DNA from 2 places in the Paenibacillus sp. FSL M8-0212 genome. Region 2 is predicted to be linked to the other one. Evidence: riboswitches for the same ligand, from Rfam matches in the RefSeq annotation. Region 2 holds a riboswitch; the other holds the start of a gene.
What was found. A riboswitch is a leader RNA that binds a small molecule or an ion and turns the genes downstream of it on or off. The one in region 2 is predicted to bind glycine.
Positions count from the first base shown of each region.

Region 1: linked by a shared signal. The riboswitch ahead of gcvT (glycine cleavage system aminomethyltransferase GcvT) and the one ahead of sdaAB (L-serine ammonia-lyase, iron-sulfur-dependent subunit beta) in region 2 are both predicted to bind glycine.

Region 1 covers NZ_JBBORP010000001.1:4,144,226-4,152,100, forward strand. Annotated here, with positions in the region: gene ptsP (phosphoenolpyruvate--protein phosphotransferase) at 1-1,004, shown strand, start outside; gene gcvPB (aminomethyl-transferring glycine dehydrogenase subunit GcvPB) at 1,300-2,739, opposite strand; gene gcvPA (aminomethyl-transferring glycine dehydrogenase subunit GcvPA) at 2,877-4,232, opposite strand; gene gcvT (glycine cleavage system aminomethyltransferase GcvT) at 4,229-5,365, opposite strand; glycine riboswitch at 5,583-5,683, opposite strand; glycine riboswitch at 5,687-5,809, opposite strand; gene gcvH (glycine cleavage system protein GcvH) at 6,153-6,545, shown strand; gene MKX68_RS18340 (PTS mannitol transporter subunit IICB) at 6,965-7,875, shown strand, end outside.
Region 2 covers NZ_JBBORP010000001.1:1,946,040-1,953,914, reverse strand. Annotated here, with positions in the region: gene MKX68_RS08580 (LolA family protein) at 1-770, shown strand, start outside; glycine riboswitch at 920-1,044, shown strand; glycine riboswitch at 1,049-1,184, shown strand; gene sdaAB (L-serine ammonia-lyase, iron-sulfur-dependent subunit beta) at 1,327-2,016, shown strand; gene sdaAA (L-serine ammonia-lyase, iron-sulfur-dependent, subunit alpha) at 2,006-2,983, shown strand; gene MKX68_RS08565 (alpha-glycosidase) at 3,158-4,918, opposite strand; gene MKX68_RS08560 (response regulator transcription factor) at 5,134-5,817, shown strand; gene MKX68_RS08555 (HAMP domain-containing sensor histidine kinase) at 5,862-7,379, shown strand; gene MKX68_RS08550 (ABC transporter ATP-binding protein) at 7,460-7,875, shown strand, end outside.

The sequences.
Region 1 (7,875 bases), 2.2 Mb from region 2:
CTGAATACCGTGCCAAACAGGAACAGTATGATGCACAACGTGCAGAGTGGAGAAAACTTCGTGATGAGCCAACGGTAACAGTGGACAACGTTCATGTTGAACTTGCAGCCAACATTGGTACACCAAATGATGTAACGGGTGTTCTGGAGAATGGCGGCGAGGCTGTAGGCCTGTACCGTACCGAGTTCCTTTACATGGGCAGAGACAAGCTTCCTTCCGAAGACATCCAGTATAATGCTTACAAAGCGGTACTGGAAAAAATGGAAGGCAAACCTGTCGTTGTTCGTACACTCGACATCGGCGGAGACAAAGAGCTTCCATACCTGGATCTGCCAAAAGAAATGAATCCATTCCTCGGCTTCCGCGCAGTTCGTCTGTGTCTGGACCGTCTGGATATATTCCGTACACAATTGCGTGCATTGCTTCGTGCAAGTGTACATGGAAACCTGCGTGTCATGTTCCCAATGATCGCAACACTTGGTGAATTCCGTGAAGCAAAAGCTGTCTTGCTCGAAGAGAAAGAGAAGCTGGTTGCTGAAGGTATTGCTGTTTCTGACAGCATTCAACTTGGAATCATGGTCGAAATTCCTTCGACTGCAGTTCTGGCGGATCAATTTGCCAAAGAAGTGGATTTCTTCAGTATCGGAACGAACGATCTGATTCAATACACAATGGCTGCTGACCGTATGAACGAACGAGTGGCTTATCTGTACCAACCTTACAACCCAGCCATTTTGCGTTTGGTTAAAATGGTTATCGATGCAGCGCATCGTGAAGGCAAATGGGTTGGCATGTGTGGTGAGATGGCAGGAGACGAAACAGCAATTCCATTGTTGCTTGGTCTTGGATTGGATGAGTTCAGCATGAGCGCAACTTCCATTCTGCCAGCTCGTAGTCAGATCACCAAACTGTCCCGTGCGGATATGCAGGAACTGGCTGCTAAAGCTCTGGATATGCAAACGGCTGAACAAGTCGTTGAATTGGTTCAAAGCATTAAAGCGTAATTTTGCCGGGGTTTCCTCCGGATTTGAGGTTTTTCTTTTTCCGATAATGAGCTGCATTGATGCAGCGATTTTGCCGGTATCCGCGATTCATGTGGATATCGGCTTTTTTTGTTATGAACAGGATAATGTGATTCGGACACTGGTATACATCGGACTATAGCTTGCCTTCGTTTGAGACATGTTCTAACAGGATGATGGTGAGCTGTAAGAGTGGCATCTTTAAAGGGGAAGGCAACACAAAAAGCTCTTGCTGATTAGAACATCAGCAAGAGCTTTCGTATTAACAATGATTTAATTAACTGCAAGCGCAGTTCAGTACAGGTTTGCGGGCTGCGGTAGTCTCATCAAGACGAGTGACCGGTGTACCATAAGGTGCGTTCAGTACCAACTCAGGTGTCTCTTCCGCTTCTTTGGCAATCCGTATCATCGTATCAATAAACCCATCCAGTGTTTCTTTGCTTTCGGTTTCCGTCGGTTCGATCATGATGCATTCCTCCACGTTGAGCGGGAAGTACACCGTAGGCGGGTGATATCCAAAATCAAGCAATCGTTTGGCAACATCCAGTGTACGCACACCATACTGCTTCAATCCCCGACCAGACATGACGAATTCATGTTTGCATACACCTGGATATGGAATCTCGTAGTAAGGTGCGAGACGTGCCATCATATAGTTGGCATTCAGTACCGCACATTCAGAGACACGGCGCAAACCTTCCGGTCCATAGGTACGAATGTAGGCATACGCGCGTACCAGAATACCGAAGTTGCCGTAGTATGCTTTCACCCGGCCAATGGATTGATTGCCTTCACGGTCCAGTGAATATACACCATCATCATTCTTGATCACCATCGGTTTAGGCAGGAACGGGATCAAACGGCTCTTCACACCGACTGGTCCGGCGCCAGGTCCACCACCGCCATGAGGCGTGCTCATCGTTTTGTGCAAGTTCAGATGCACCACGTCAAAGCCCATATCACCCGGCCGGGTAATGCCCATAATGGCATTGGAGTTCGCGCCATCGTAATACAACAAGCCACCAGCCTGATGTACGATGGATGCAATCTCCTGGATATCTTTCTCGAACAAACCAAGTGTATTCGGGTTTGTCAGCATCAATGCTGCCGTATCGGAACCGACGGCTGCACGGAGTGCGTCCAGATCGACCAGTCCGTCTGCGCGGGATGGAATCGTCACAGTTTCAAATCCTGCAACGGTTGCGCTTGCCGGGTTGGTCCCGTGAGATGAATCGGGTACGATGACTTTGGTACGTTGTTCGCCACGACCTTCGTGGTAGGCACGAATCATCATAAGTCCAGTCCATTCTCCATGGGCACCAGCGGCTGGTTGCAGGGTTACAGCGTCCATACCTGTCAGACCTGCAAGGTCGTTCTGCAACGTATATAACAATTCAAGTGCACCTTGAATGCTGGATTCATGCTGGTAAGGATGGATTTTGGCGAATCCATTATAACGGGCAACATCCTCATTAATCTTTGGATTGTATTTCATCGTACAAGAGCCCAGTGGATAGAATCCGTTATCTACGCCAAAGTTCCGGCGGGACAACGCAGTATAGTGTCGAATAACATCTACCTCAAACACTTCCGGCAGTGCTGCTGCTTCCGAACGGAGCATTTCCCGGGGAATCAACGTATCGGCAGCCTGACGAGGAACATCACATTCTGGCAAGGAATAAGCGACACGTCCAGGGCTGCTGAGTTCAAAAATCAATGATTGTTCCGGAGCAGGAGATAAGGTCTGTGCACTGAATGTTGTATCTGTCTCAGATTGAGCCGAAGTGGAGAAAGAGGTACCTGTTACCGATTGTCCTTGTACCGATGTTGTCGTTGTCGTCGTCGTTTCCTGAGTCACAGTGATCCCTCCAATGCTCGTGCGAATTCGTCAATCTCTTCCTTAGTGCGCCGTTCCGTAACAGCAATCAGCATATGTCCGGCAAGCTCCGGATAATCACGTCCGAGTTCGTAGCCACCAATAAAGCCTGCATCCAGCAGTTTCAACTGAAGAGTATCCAAGTCTGTTCCTTCAGGAAGTTTAATCACAAACTCATTAAATGTTGGTGCATTAAAAGTAAGGCCAACTCGAGGAATCGCAGTTAATGTATTCAGGGTGTAATGACTCTTTTGCAAATTCAGATCCGCGACATCGATCATGCCCTGTTTACCCATGATGGACATATATACAGATGCGCTAAGCGCGAGCAAAGCCTGGTTGGAACAGATATTGGAGGTCGCCTTTTCGCGGCGGATATGCTGCTCACGTGCTTGCAGTGTGAGTACAAATCCACGTTTGCCATTGCGATCGGTTGTCTGGCCTACAATTCGGCCAGGAATTCGGCGCATATGAGGCTGGGATACGGCGAAATATCCGCATGTCGGGCCGCCGAGTGAAGCGGCGATACCGAGGGGCTGCGCATCGCCAACAACGATGTCGGCACCCAGCTTGCCTGGGGCTTCCAGCAGACCCAGCGATAGCGGGTTAGCACTTACAACGAGCAGGCCTTTGTGCGCATGCACGAGGTCAGCCGCTTGTTTTACATTTTCCACAGCACCAAAGAAGTTTGGACTCTGGATCATGACAGCAGCGGTATCGTCCGATATGGCGGCTTGCAGGGCATCCCAATCAGTGACGCCATCCTTATAACCAATCTCAACAATCTCGAGGCTCAATCCGTGCGCATACGCCTGCAATACCTGACGGGCTTCCGGATGAACGGTACGGGATACGATAAGCTGTTTGCGACGTGTTGCTGCTGCGGCCAGATTACCTGCTTCTGCAAAGGCAGTTGCGCCGTCATACATGCTGGCATTGGCTACAGCCATACCTGTTAATTCACAGATGTAGGATTGAAATTCGAAAATGGCCTGTAGTTCACCTTGGCTGATCTCAGGCTGATAAGGTGTGTAGGCAGTGTAGAACTCGGAACGGGAAATGACATGATTGATGACGGAAGGAACATGATGATCATATATGCCTGCGCCGAGGAAGCTGGCGTGTGTTTCGAAATTGGAGTTGGCACCAGCTTGTTTGGACATGTGACGTGTCAGCGCATATTCATCAAGTTTGGAGGATACGGGCAGCTCGCCCTGATAACGGATCTCTTTTGGAATGTCCTGAAACAGATCCTCCAGCGTATCCACACCGATGGTTGCGAGCATGGCGCTCTGATCTTGCTCAGTCATGGGAATGTAACGGTGCTTGCTCATGCTTGATCAGCTCCTTGAGTAGGTGTCTTCGACGTACGTGTCCGTTTATGAAAAGGGGTCTTCACGACCTCGGCTTTTAGTTTCTTGCCGCGGATCTCAATCTCCAGCGGGGTTCCCAGCGCAGCGTATTTGCTGTCGATGAGGGCAAGCCCCAGATTACGCTTCAATGTAGGTGATTGTGTGCCTGTAGTAACTTCACCAATCTGTACGCCTTCGGCGTAAATCGGATAGTGGGGCCGGGGAATACCACGCTCCAGCACTTCGATGCCGACCAGTTTGCGGGCAGGCCCGTCAGTTTTTTGCTGTAACAAGGCTTCGTATCCGATAAAAGGTCCGGCATTCAGCTTCACAAACATGCCTACGCCAGCTTCGAGCGGAGAGATGGTTGCCGACAATTCCTGTCCATACAGGGGGAGCTTCGCTTCAAATCGTAGTGTATCCCGGGCACCAAGTCCGGTTGGTACCAGTCCGTAACCTTCACCAGCTTGCATTAATCCATTCCACACCTCAGCAGCCTGGTCCGCAGGTACATATAGTTCAAAGCCATCTTCACCGGTATAACCGGTACGGGACAACAGCAATTTTACTCCACAGACTTCGGCATCCTGCACAAAACGAAACGGTTCAATCGTGGATACATCCGTATCTGTAACTTTCCCGATAATGTCTACAGCCAGTGGACCTTGCAAGGCGAGCAGCGCCGTCTGCTCCGAATCGTTAGTCATGCTTACGCCAGGGATCAAGTGCTCTTGTAGCCACGCCCAATCCTTGTCGATGTTGGAGGCATTAACAACGAGCATGTAATGCTGATCTTCCAGCTTATACACGAGCAGATCATCCACCACACCGCCATCTGGGTAACACATCAGGGTGTACTGGGCTTGACCCGGAACGAGCGTGGTCACATCATTGGTCATCATTTGTTGCAAAAAAACTTCAGCCTGCTCACCCTGTACTGTGAATTCGCCCATATGGGATACATCAAACAGTCCAGCACGCTCACGCACCGCTTCATGTTCTTTCTGGATTCCGCTAAATTGCACTGGAAGCTCCCAGCCTCCAAAATCAATGCACCGTACGCCTTCGTATTGCTGATACAGTGGGAAGAGTGGTGTTCTAAGCAAATCGGACATCAAATCACCTCGTCATGGGCCGTCAACCGGCCGGATATACAATCGTGGATCAATGAACCATGGTATTTTTACATTTTTCCGCTAGATATTTTCATCACATAAGTATGGTAAGGCAGCTATGGCAGCGCCGTTCTACATCCTGTTTTTCGTTTTTTGGGAAAAAGGAAAAGGACAGGCCAAAGAATCGGCATGCCAAGTAGCACGCTGTATTCTAAGGCTCTGTCCCTTGTACCTGAGAGTTACCCCGCTGCGTTGTGCAGCAGGTTTCCCCTTGGGTGATCATAACGCCCGCACAGGGCGAATAGATGCTCTCCAGAGTTGCGTCCCGTAAAAGTCCTTTTGCCTGAGAGATTCACCCCCGCTTATCGGTGGTTTACTCCTTCGGCGTTACCTCATGTACATCCCGAATCGGGTGTCACGGGTAATCTCTCCCTTTACATTCATCCGCGGGTATAACATAGTCCAATAAACACATTTACTCCTCTCATTAAAACGTGAATCCACTGCCGATGTCAAGAACGATGTCATAGATCATAACTAAAAACCGAATATTTAATTTATCTTAAATATTATTGTTCGTGTATTTAAAAAGACTGCGCTTACTATTGTAATGTTCACCAGTATATGAAGAAAGAGTGTAATCGGGTTACAGGATTTAGAGGTGTTCAGCAAATAAATTGTGAGGTATCTTGACATTTGATTCATAAATATCATACGCTATGTTCTGGGAAAAAGGTTAAGGTCAAAGAACGCATGTACTCATTAATGAAAAGCGAGGCGGATATCGATGAGCGAATTGAAAAGTGATTTCCTGTACAGTGAAGAGCACGAATGGGTGCAAACCGTAGGGGAGGATACTGTACGTATTGGCATTACCGAGTTCGCGCAGCATCAGCTGGGTGACATTGTGTTTGTGGAATTGCCTGACCTTGAAACCAATGTAAAAGCAGAGGACAGCATTGGAACGATCGAATCGGTCAAAACGGTTTCGGACTTGTTTTCTCCCGTCACTGGTTCAATTATTGCAGTGAATGATTCGTTGCAGGACTCCCCTGAACTTGTCAACAGCTCTCCATACGAGGAAGGCTGGATGATTGAAATCCGTGTTGAGGGAGATCTGACAGCAGCATTGTCTACATTGATGAATGCAGACGCGTATCGTAAACATACGGAAGAATAGTATCAACGAACTTGTACTTATTAACATACATTTTATCATAAATTGAAATGAACTTTATATTGTTTCGACCTGTGTGAGCCTGAGGCTTGCACAGGTTTTTTGTGCTTTCCGAGAATGGTTTCCAATGCGGATTGAAGCAGATTGTGGATGTGAATCGCCTGACTAGACCAAGCTATAGGTTAGAAATTGATTTTGGAAATGATAAAAGTCATAGGCAAAAAAAGCCTTGTGTACCAGTGGGTTCAGACATTATGCATCAATTAAAACGATTACATAACCTAATGTTGTCATCATTGTTCATGACGAAAGTACGCTTTCATTTGATTGAACAGGAGAGCATTCTCGCTTAGGATTACAGCAGGGGAGAAATGATACCCCTTTCATAAATCATAATCACTTGATCCAAGGAGGATAATACAATGAGTAATTTGGACCAATCGTCCAATTCCAAAGGTGGGCTACGGGTAGGTGTTCAGCGTTTTGGCCGATTCCTGAGTGGTATGGTCATGCCGAATATGGGAGCGTTTATTGCCTGGGGATTAATTACGGCTCTGTTCATTCCAACAGGCTGGTTCCCTAACGAGACGCTTGCGCAGCTAGTCGATCCGATGATCAAATATTTGCTGCCACTGTTAATTGGTTACACCGGTGGTACGATGGTGCATGGTCAGCGTGGTGGTGTCGTGGGTGCCATTATGACCATCGGGGTCATCGTGGGTAGTGATATCCCGATGTTCCTAGGTGCCATGATTGCCGGACCACTGGCAGCATGGATCATCAAAAAGTTTGATAAATCGATCGAAGGTAAAGTTAGAGCCGGATTTGAAATGCTGGTTAACAACTTTTCAGCCGGTATTATTGGCGGGATCTTGGGGATTTTTGCGCTACTGGGCATCGGGCCTGCTGTAGAAGCAATTAGCAAAGTATTATCTGCCGGGGTACAAGGCTTAATGAATCTTGGTTTGCTGCCGCTGGTCAACCTAATCATTGAACCAGGTAAAGTATTGTTCCTGAACAATGCAATCAACCACGGGATTCTGACACCAATTGCAACAGATCAAGCGAGAGAGTTAGGGCAATCCGTATTATACATGCTTGAATCGAACCCGGGTCCGGGACTTGGTATCTTGCTTGCTTACTGTTTCTTCGGACGCGGAATGGCCAAATCTTCTGCACCAGGTGCCGTTATCATTCATTTCTTCGGGGGAATTCATGAGATCTACTTCCCTTACATTTTGATGAGACCGATTCTGATTCTTGCCGCAATTGCGGGTGGCGTCGCAGGTACATTAACATTTATGCTCACCGGAGCAGGACTTGTTTCAGCACC
Region 2 (7,875 bases):
GGGCAGCATATTCCATGGATGCATCATCCGTGTCACAACAACCTAATCAAACCCAGAAGCAAATATTGCTCGATCAACTAGAGCGGTTACGTACTACGCATGATGTGAATATGATGGGACAGGAGAAACTTCATGGACAGGACGTCATTCATATTGAATTGACACCAAAAGAAGAAGGCGCATTCTCCATATCTTCAGAGTATTGGGTAGATCCCAAAACGTGGATGATTGTCAAAGTAAACAGCGCGTATGGGGATGGAAAATCAGAAATGGTCTATGATCCGATTCAGTATGACCCTGAATTCACAAAGGATACTTTCGTAATTGACATCCCTAAGGAGGTCGATGTGAAGGACTTGAACGATATGATGCAGAATTCCGAAGTGACTCTAGAGGAAGCGGAAAAAGCGTTGGAACAGCCGTTCCTACAGGACATGAGTGGAGAATTCGAACTATCACGGATCGAAATGTCTACATTGCGCGGTGAGCTGAGCAGAGATGAAGTAACCTTGTATTATGTAAGTAACGACAAGGTAGAAGTCAGCCTGACGGTATTCAAGATGCCGGAAGAAAATGTGGACGATACACTAATGCCGGATGAAGCCAAGATTAAGGTTCGTAACACCGAGGGTTCATATATGAAGAGCATTCGGAACATATCATGGAGTGAGAATGGCTTGCGGTACTCCATCATGGGTGAGAACGAAGGATGGACGAAAGAGAAGCTTCAAGCTTGGATAAATGAATTGAAGCTGCCTAATCATTCCTAATGAGTTGATAAAGATGGTAATTATACGTCACTTTTATTGACATATAATGTGTAGCATATTAATCTGTAAGTATATGTACCAGATATGATCCAATAGAACAGAAGACACACGTTCGATGTGAGTTGAACGAGGAAGTGAATATAAGCGGATGATAACGAGCGGGAGAGTCCTGGGTTAGCCGAGCACAATGGCTAGTGCTCAGGCACCGAAGGAGCAAGCTGCTACGCACCCGGCGCAGTGGTTAATCTCTCAGGTAAATGTACCATCGTTGGACGCAACTCTGGAGAGTGCGCGAACTGCGCCACCCAAGGGGTATATGATCAGTCAGACCGGTGAACTTGTCTGTAATCGCAGGCAATGCACCTTGTCGTGAGACACTGCTGATCGTGAAACTCTCAGGTATCGAGGACAGAGAGAGGGCCTGAGGCCTTCTTCTGTCCTTTTTTGATGTCATCATACCCCCTAAATAAGGGGACATTGTGGATGGAACTCCTGGATCGAAATGACGAATACATTTTACAAATATGAATCATGATTAATAATGGAGGGTTAAAAGGTGCGATTTAAAGATGTTTTCTCAATTATTGGTCCGTCCATGACGGGGCCTTCAAGTTCACATACAGCTGGTGCGGCAAGGTTAGGAAGAATCGCTCGTCAGTGGCTGGGATGTAAGCCAGATCGTGCCCGGCTGACGTTATACGGTTCATTCGCTGACACGTATCAGGGGCACGGAACAGATCTGGCACTGATCGGCGGTCTTTTGGACTATGTCACAGACGATCCACGTATCCCGGATGCAGAGCAATACGCAGAGGAAGCAGGCATGGAGGTTGAGTTTTATACAAGTGGCCTGCCTGCTCCTCATCCGAATACGGTCAAAATTGAGTTGTGGCATGGAGAACGTGCCTGCTCCTTAATCGGTGCATCCATTGGTGGTGGCAGTGTATCGGTGCATGCGATGAATGATTTTCGTGTTCAGATTAGTGGTGAGTTTCCAACACTCGTTCTGCGACATGCAGACAAGGCAGGGGTGCTTGCATCGGTAACGTCCACGATCAGTTCATCCGGGGTTAACATCGGCTATATGCAGGTGGACCGGAAAGCCCGTGATGGCGAAGCACTTACCGCGATGGAAATGGATGGTGTACCTAATCCTGATATGCTCAAGCGTCTAAAGGAGCTGGACCATGTGTTAGACATTCGTGTTATCGATTTGAAGAGAGGAGTTGATTCGGATGCGGTTTAAACATTTGCACGAACTGAATACGATCTGTACAGCGGAATCCAAAACCATTGCTCAGCTGATGATCGAGGAGCAGGTTCAGGAGACCAATACACCGGAAGCGGATGTTGTGAAGCAGATGTCTGAATATTATCAGGTGATGAAGGAAGCGGTACGCAAAGGGTTAACGGAAGATACAACATCACGCAGTGGATTAACAGGTGGAGACGGTAAAAAAATGGCCGAGTACATTCGCAAGGGTGAGACTTGCTCAGGAGATGCTTCCGCACTTGCCATGGCGTATGCCCTGTGTGTATCTGAAGTGAATGCCTCCATGGGGCGGATTGTGGCAACACCAACAGCAGGTTCCTGCGGCATCATCCCGGGTGTGTTTATCAGTTCACAAGAGCGGTTTGGCTGGACGGACGAACATTTGGTGAACGGGTTGTTCTGTGCGGGAGCGATTGGTTATGTTATTGCCAACAATTCATTTATCTCCGGTGCCGAAGGTGGCTGTCAGGCGGAAGTGGGTTCAGCTATCGGCATGGCTGCGGGTGCCATGGTTGAACTGCGTGGAGGTACACCGGAACAGGTCGTTCATGCCGTTGGTTTGGCGTTAAAAAATACACTGGGCCTGATCTGCGATCCGGTTGCAGGCCTCGTTGAAATTCCTTGCATCGTCCGTAATGGACTGGGTGCGGTTACGGCGCTGGCTGCGGCTGACATGGCCCTGGCCGGAGTGCGTAGCGCCATTCCGTCAGACGAAGTCATCGACGTCATGCTGGAAGTAGGCAGCGCGATGCCGAGCCGCCATCGGGAGACAGCCCAGGGCGGACTGGCCCAGACACCAACCGGCCGCAAAATGATGCAGAAGTTGGCTAAACCAAAGGCAAAGCGTGCCGAGCCTGAGTCGGAGTCAAAGCCAGCGGATTCTGACACAACTACAAGTGGGGCGGACAATGCTCAAGTGGACAAGGATACTCAGGTTTAAGCTGAACCGGGACCATCGATATATAAATCAGTGACATTATGATGTATAACGGCTATACAAAAACAAGCGTCCGCGAACCTAAATCCGGGTTCTGCAGGACGCTTGTTTTATGCTGCCAGATGAAGCGAAGATAGGCTATTTATATGTGACTTCAGATGTATGTGTATTATGACTCTAGTCCTGGCTCACAGCCGTACTCAGTACGGCATATCCATACGCGGGCAGTTCAATGGCGAGTACGCCATCTTCCTTGGCGGTACGATGGTTTCCGCCGAATAACTCGGTCCATTCCTCGTCACCAGCCTCCAGCTCGACAATAGCCGTCTCTTCTGATCGATTGAACAGAACCAGAATGCGTTCCTCCTCATTTTGCCGCTCAAATACCAGTTGGCTGCCATCGGGACGAGCCTGCAGGAAACGAACGGTGCCTTCTGCACGCAGGGCAGGGTGAGCATGACGCAGGGAGATCAATTTCTGATAAAAGTCGAGCAGCTCCCGGTCCTGCTTCGCTTCGTCCCATTCCATGCATTTACGGCAGCCTGGATCATGTTCGCCGTCCATGCCAATCTCGTCTCCGTAATAGATGCACGGAGCGCCCATATAACTGAACTGGAATAACGCAGCCAGCTTCATCTTGCGCTGGTCGCCTTCACACAGCGTGAGCAGCCGCGGGGTATCGTGGCTGTCGAGCAAGTTGAACGCTACCTCGCTGGCTTGAAGCGGATAACGGGACAACTGTCGTCCGATGGAGTTCGCGAACTGTTCGGCGTGCATTGTATTTTTCACAAAGAAAGCATTCACGGCATCGGTAAACGGATAGTTCATGGACGCATCGAACTGGTCACCTTGCAGCCAGGAGGAAGACTCGTTCCATACTTCGCCCAAAATGTAGGCATCCGGGTTAGCGGCTTTGACTACACGGCGGAAATCGCGCCAGAATGCATCGTCCACTTCGTCTGCCACATCCAGCCGCCATCCGTCCGCGCCCACTTCCTTGATCCAGTACTCAGCAACCTCCAGCAGATAGGCCTTAACTTCGGCATTCTCCGTATTCAGCTTTGGCATGTGCGCTTCGAATCCGAAGGTCTCATACGTAGGAATACCGTCCTTCACGTCCAGCGGGTATTCGTGTACATGGAACCAGTCCTTGTATTTGGATTGTTCTCCGTTCTTCTGCACATCCACAAACGGCGCAAATGTCTTCCCGGAATGGTTGAACACAGCATCCAGCAGTACACGAATTCCACGTGCATGGCACAGCTCGACCAGTCGTTTCACGGTATCTGCGTCACCAAAGTGCCGGTCTACCCGCAGGTAGTCTTCTGTATCGTATTTGTGATTGGTGGTGGCTTCGAAGATGGGTGTGAAGTAGATCGCATTAATGCCAAGATCGCTGATGTAATCCAGATGGTCGATCACGCCCTGAAGGTCACCGCCGAAGAAATTGAAAGGTGTTGGCTCGCCGCCCCACGGCTCTACCTTTTCCGGACTGATATCCGGGTTGCCGTTGGCGAATCGTTCAGGAAAAATCTGATAGAACACCGCATCCTTAACCCATGCAGGGGGTGTGAATACAGCTCTGGCATGAATATAAGGGAACTGGAACATACGACCCGGATCGTCCGGTTCTTCTTCCTGGAAGTCCGTCTCGGTCATCCAGATCTGTTCTTCGCCGCTTTTGAGCAGAAAAGAGTATTTGAGTCGGTGGTAGGGAGGTTTCACTTCGCCTTCGAAGTAATCGAACATGGAGTCAGAGGTGAACTTCGTTAAGGGAACCAGCGCTTTGGTTGCATCCCACGCATATTTATCCCCGGTCAGGGCATGTACCTCGGTCAGATCATTCTTTTTGGCACGCAAACGCAGATGGATTGTATCTTGGTCATAGGCATAGGCCCAGTTTCGTTTCGGTTGATGATAGATGGCTTCCAGCAGCATAATGAATTTCCTCCCGTCAGGTGTAGAACTAGTATGTACTTGGTAGACTTGATGGATATGACGTTACCCGAGTTAATGGATAAGCTATAATTAGAATGCGTGATAACGCGAGACTTCAACAAGACATGAATCCATATGGTATAGACAGCTTTTATCATGATGATGCTCAGATATATCATTAACCCAATGAGGGCAGAAAGGAAACGATTATTCGGATGAAAACCAAACTGTTATATATTGAAGATGATACGGAAATTGCGACTTGGGTCAGAGCCGATCTGGAGGAGCGCGGTTATGAGGTGGTATGGCTCGGCAGTGGTGAAGGTGCAGCGGAGGCTGCTGTCGGTTGCTCACTCATTATTCTGGATGTCATGCTGCCCGGGCTGGATGGATTTACGGTAGGCCAGCGACTGAAAAAAGAACATCCTGCCGTGCCCATTGTCATGCTCTCGGCCAGAACGTCTATTGACGACAAGTTACACGGTCTTGATTTTGCCGATGACTATGTGACCAAACCATTTCACCCCGATGAACTGGCTGCCCGGATTGAAGTACAGCTGCGTAAGGCAGGAACAGCGGTATCCACGGATGCTGCCCTGAAGCTGGATCATCTCTCCATCTATGAGAAGGACAACCGGATCGTTAATGAGGAGACGGGGGATGAGATTATTTTATCGGGAAAACAGTTCCACATCTTCGCCTACCTGCTACGACATATGGGCATGATTCGAACCAAAGAGCAGATCTATGAAGCCGTTTGGAACGAGCCCTATCTGGATGGGGACAAAACTTTAATGGTACATATTCGGCATCTACGCGAAAAGCTGGAGCTTGATCCGGCCAATCCTGCAATTATTCAGACGGTCCGTGGTGTGGGATATCGTGTGAAGAAGCCATGATCCGGTGGTTCAGGGAACGGAAGATCATGAAGGGAGAACGAAGCATGATTCAAAAGCAATCCGGGCGGCGCAAGCTTCGCTTTGGGCGGTCCTTGATGTCCAGATACATCCTCCTGATCTTGGCGGCTGTATTATTTGTGCCCGTTGTGCTTCCGATCATATCCGTTATATATATTGTCGTAGTGAATAACACGGACACGAATACGAACCGAGCGGCACCTTATGGTGATGTTACTCGGATAAGTAACCTCTGGTCACGTGAAGCGAAGAACCTGGATGGTGCTTCGGATGAAGAGATTAAGGCCCGGTTGGAGCAATTACATGGCTCGTATCCCAAATCTTCGATGTATCGTGTGAATGTGAAAGGGGAGACCCTACTTATTCTCGGTGGTGAAGATGTAACGCTTCTAAAATCCACGTCGCCGGATGGCAGGACAGACACGACATTGAGATGGTCATTGGATTCCGGGCAAACGACAGAGACTCATATTCCAGCCTTATGGAATGTAAATAATACAGTGCAATTCATGAAAGAAGCTTCCTTTCGCGATCCACTCACCGTAGTTGCATATATTGGCGGAGATGAGCAGGACAAAGGACAGGGATTCATGATCATTGAAGTGCCGCGGTCACTTCTGCAAATGAATCAGAGTAACTGGCCGATGGAACTCTTGTATCTTGGTATCGTAATGACCCTCATCTTTCTGATCTTCATCATTATGTCGATTCTCTTCTTCGCACGCATTCGCAAACGACTTATTCGTTTGCAGACGGCCATGATGACCACAGGCAAGGAAGGCCTCCCGCTTCCGGTAGATATCCGCCGGTCAGACGAGATTGGTCAACTGGAAGAATCCTTCAATCAGATGGTGCATCAACTGTCCAACAGCCGCCACCGTGAACGCGAGGAAGAACAATTGCGCAAACGTCTCATTGCGGGGCTTTCCCACGATCTGCGTACCCCGCTAACGGTAATTCGTGGACATATGCATGCTTTGCACAAGGAAGAGCTGAGCGAGCAAGGTGACCGTTCATTACATCGCATGGAAGCGAAAATGGAGGACCTCGGTGGGCTCATTGACAACATGTTATCCTACAATTTGCTCACGAGCGGGAAATATACACTGAAGCTGGAAGAGAAAGATATACTGCGGATCGTCAGGGAAACGGCGGCGGCCTGGTACCCGGTCTGGGAGAAAGAGCAATTTGATATTGATATTGACCTCCCGGAGGAACCGCTGATCTGGCATATGGATGAACAGGGCATGCGCCGTGTACTCGATAATTTGTTTCAGAACGTAATCCGTCATGCTGCTAGCGGGAAATATATTGGCATAACAACCCAGGAGATTCAGGGTGAGACGGCTATCGTTATTCAGGATCGGGGTCCGGGTATGCAACCGAATTCCGACACAAAAGGCACAGGTCTAGGCTTATCCATTGTAGACCTGTTGATTCGTGAGATGGGTCTGCGCAAGCGGGTAGACAGTTCCGAAACGGGTGTACAGACATATATCTACAGTGGTAAGGGAAACAGGGAAAACAACAAACCGCTGAAATAGCTTTTTTAAACTAAACTTAAACTAGAGACTACTTTGGCTTTAACCTTGGAAGGTTACGATAGTTCCGAGGTGATCATACAGTGAGTGAAAATATAATTCAAACGGCGAATTTATGGAAAACATACCGGGACCGTGCAGCGGTCCGTGAACTTGATCTGCACATTAAAAAGGGAGATATCTACGGCTTCCTCGGTCCCAACGGTGCCGGCAAAACAACAACGATTCGCATGCTTCTCGGCTTGATTAAACCAACCAAAGGCGTGATCCGTGTCTTCGACAAGGATATCCGCAAGGATCGCATGGATATTTTGCGCCGTGTGGGCTCTTTGGTCGAATACCCGTCCTATTACGGACATCTGAACGCAGTAGAGAATCTGGAAACTTTGCGCCGCATCATCAATGTACCAAAATCAAGAATTGCTGAAGTGCTGTCCATTGTAGATCTGACCAAGGATGCCAAACGTTCGGTAAAGGGATACTCCCTTGGGATGAAGCA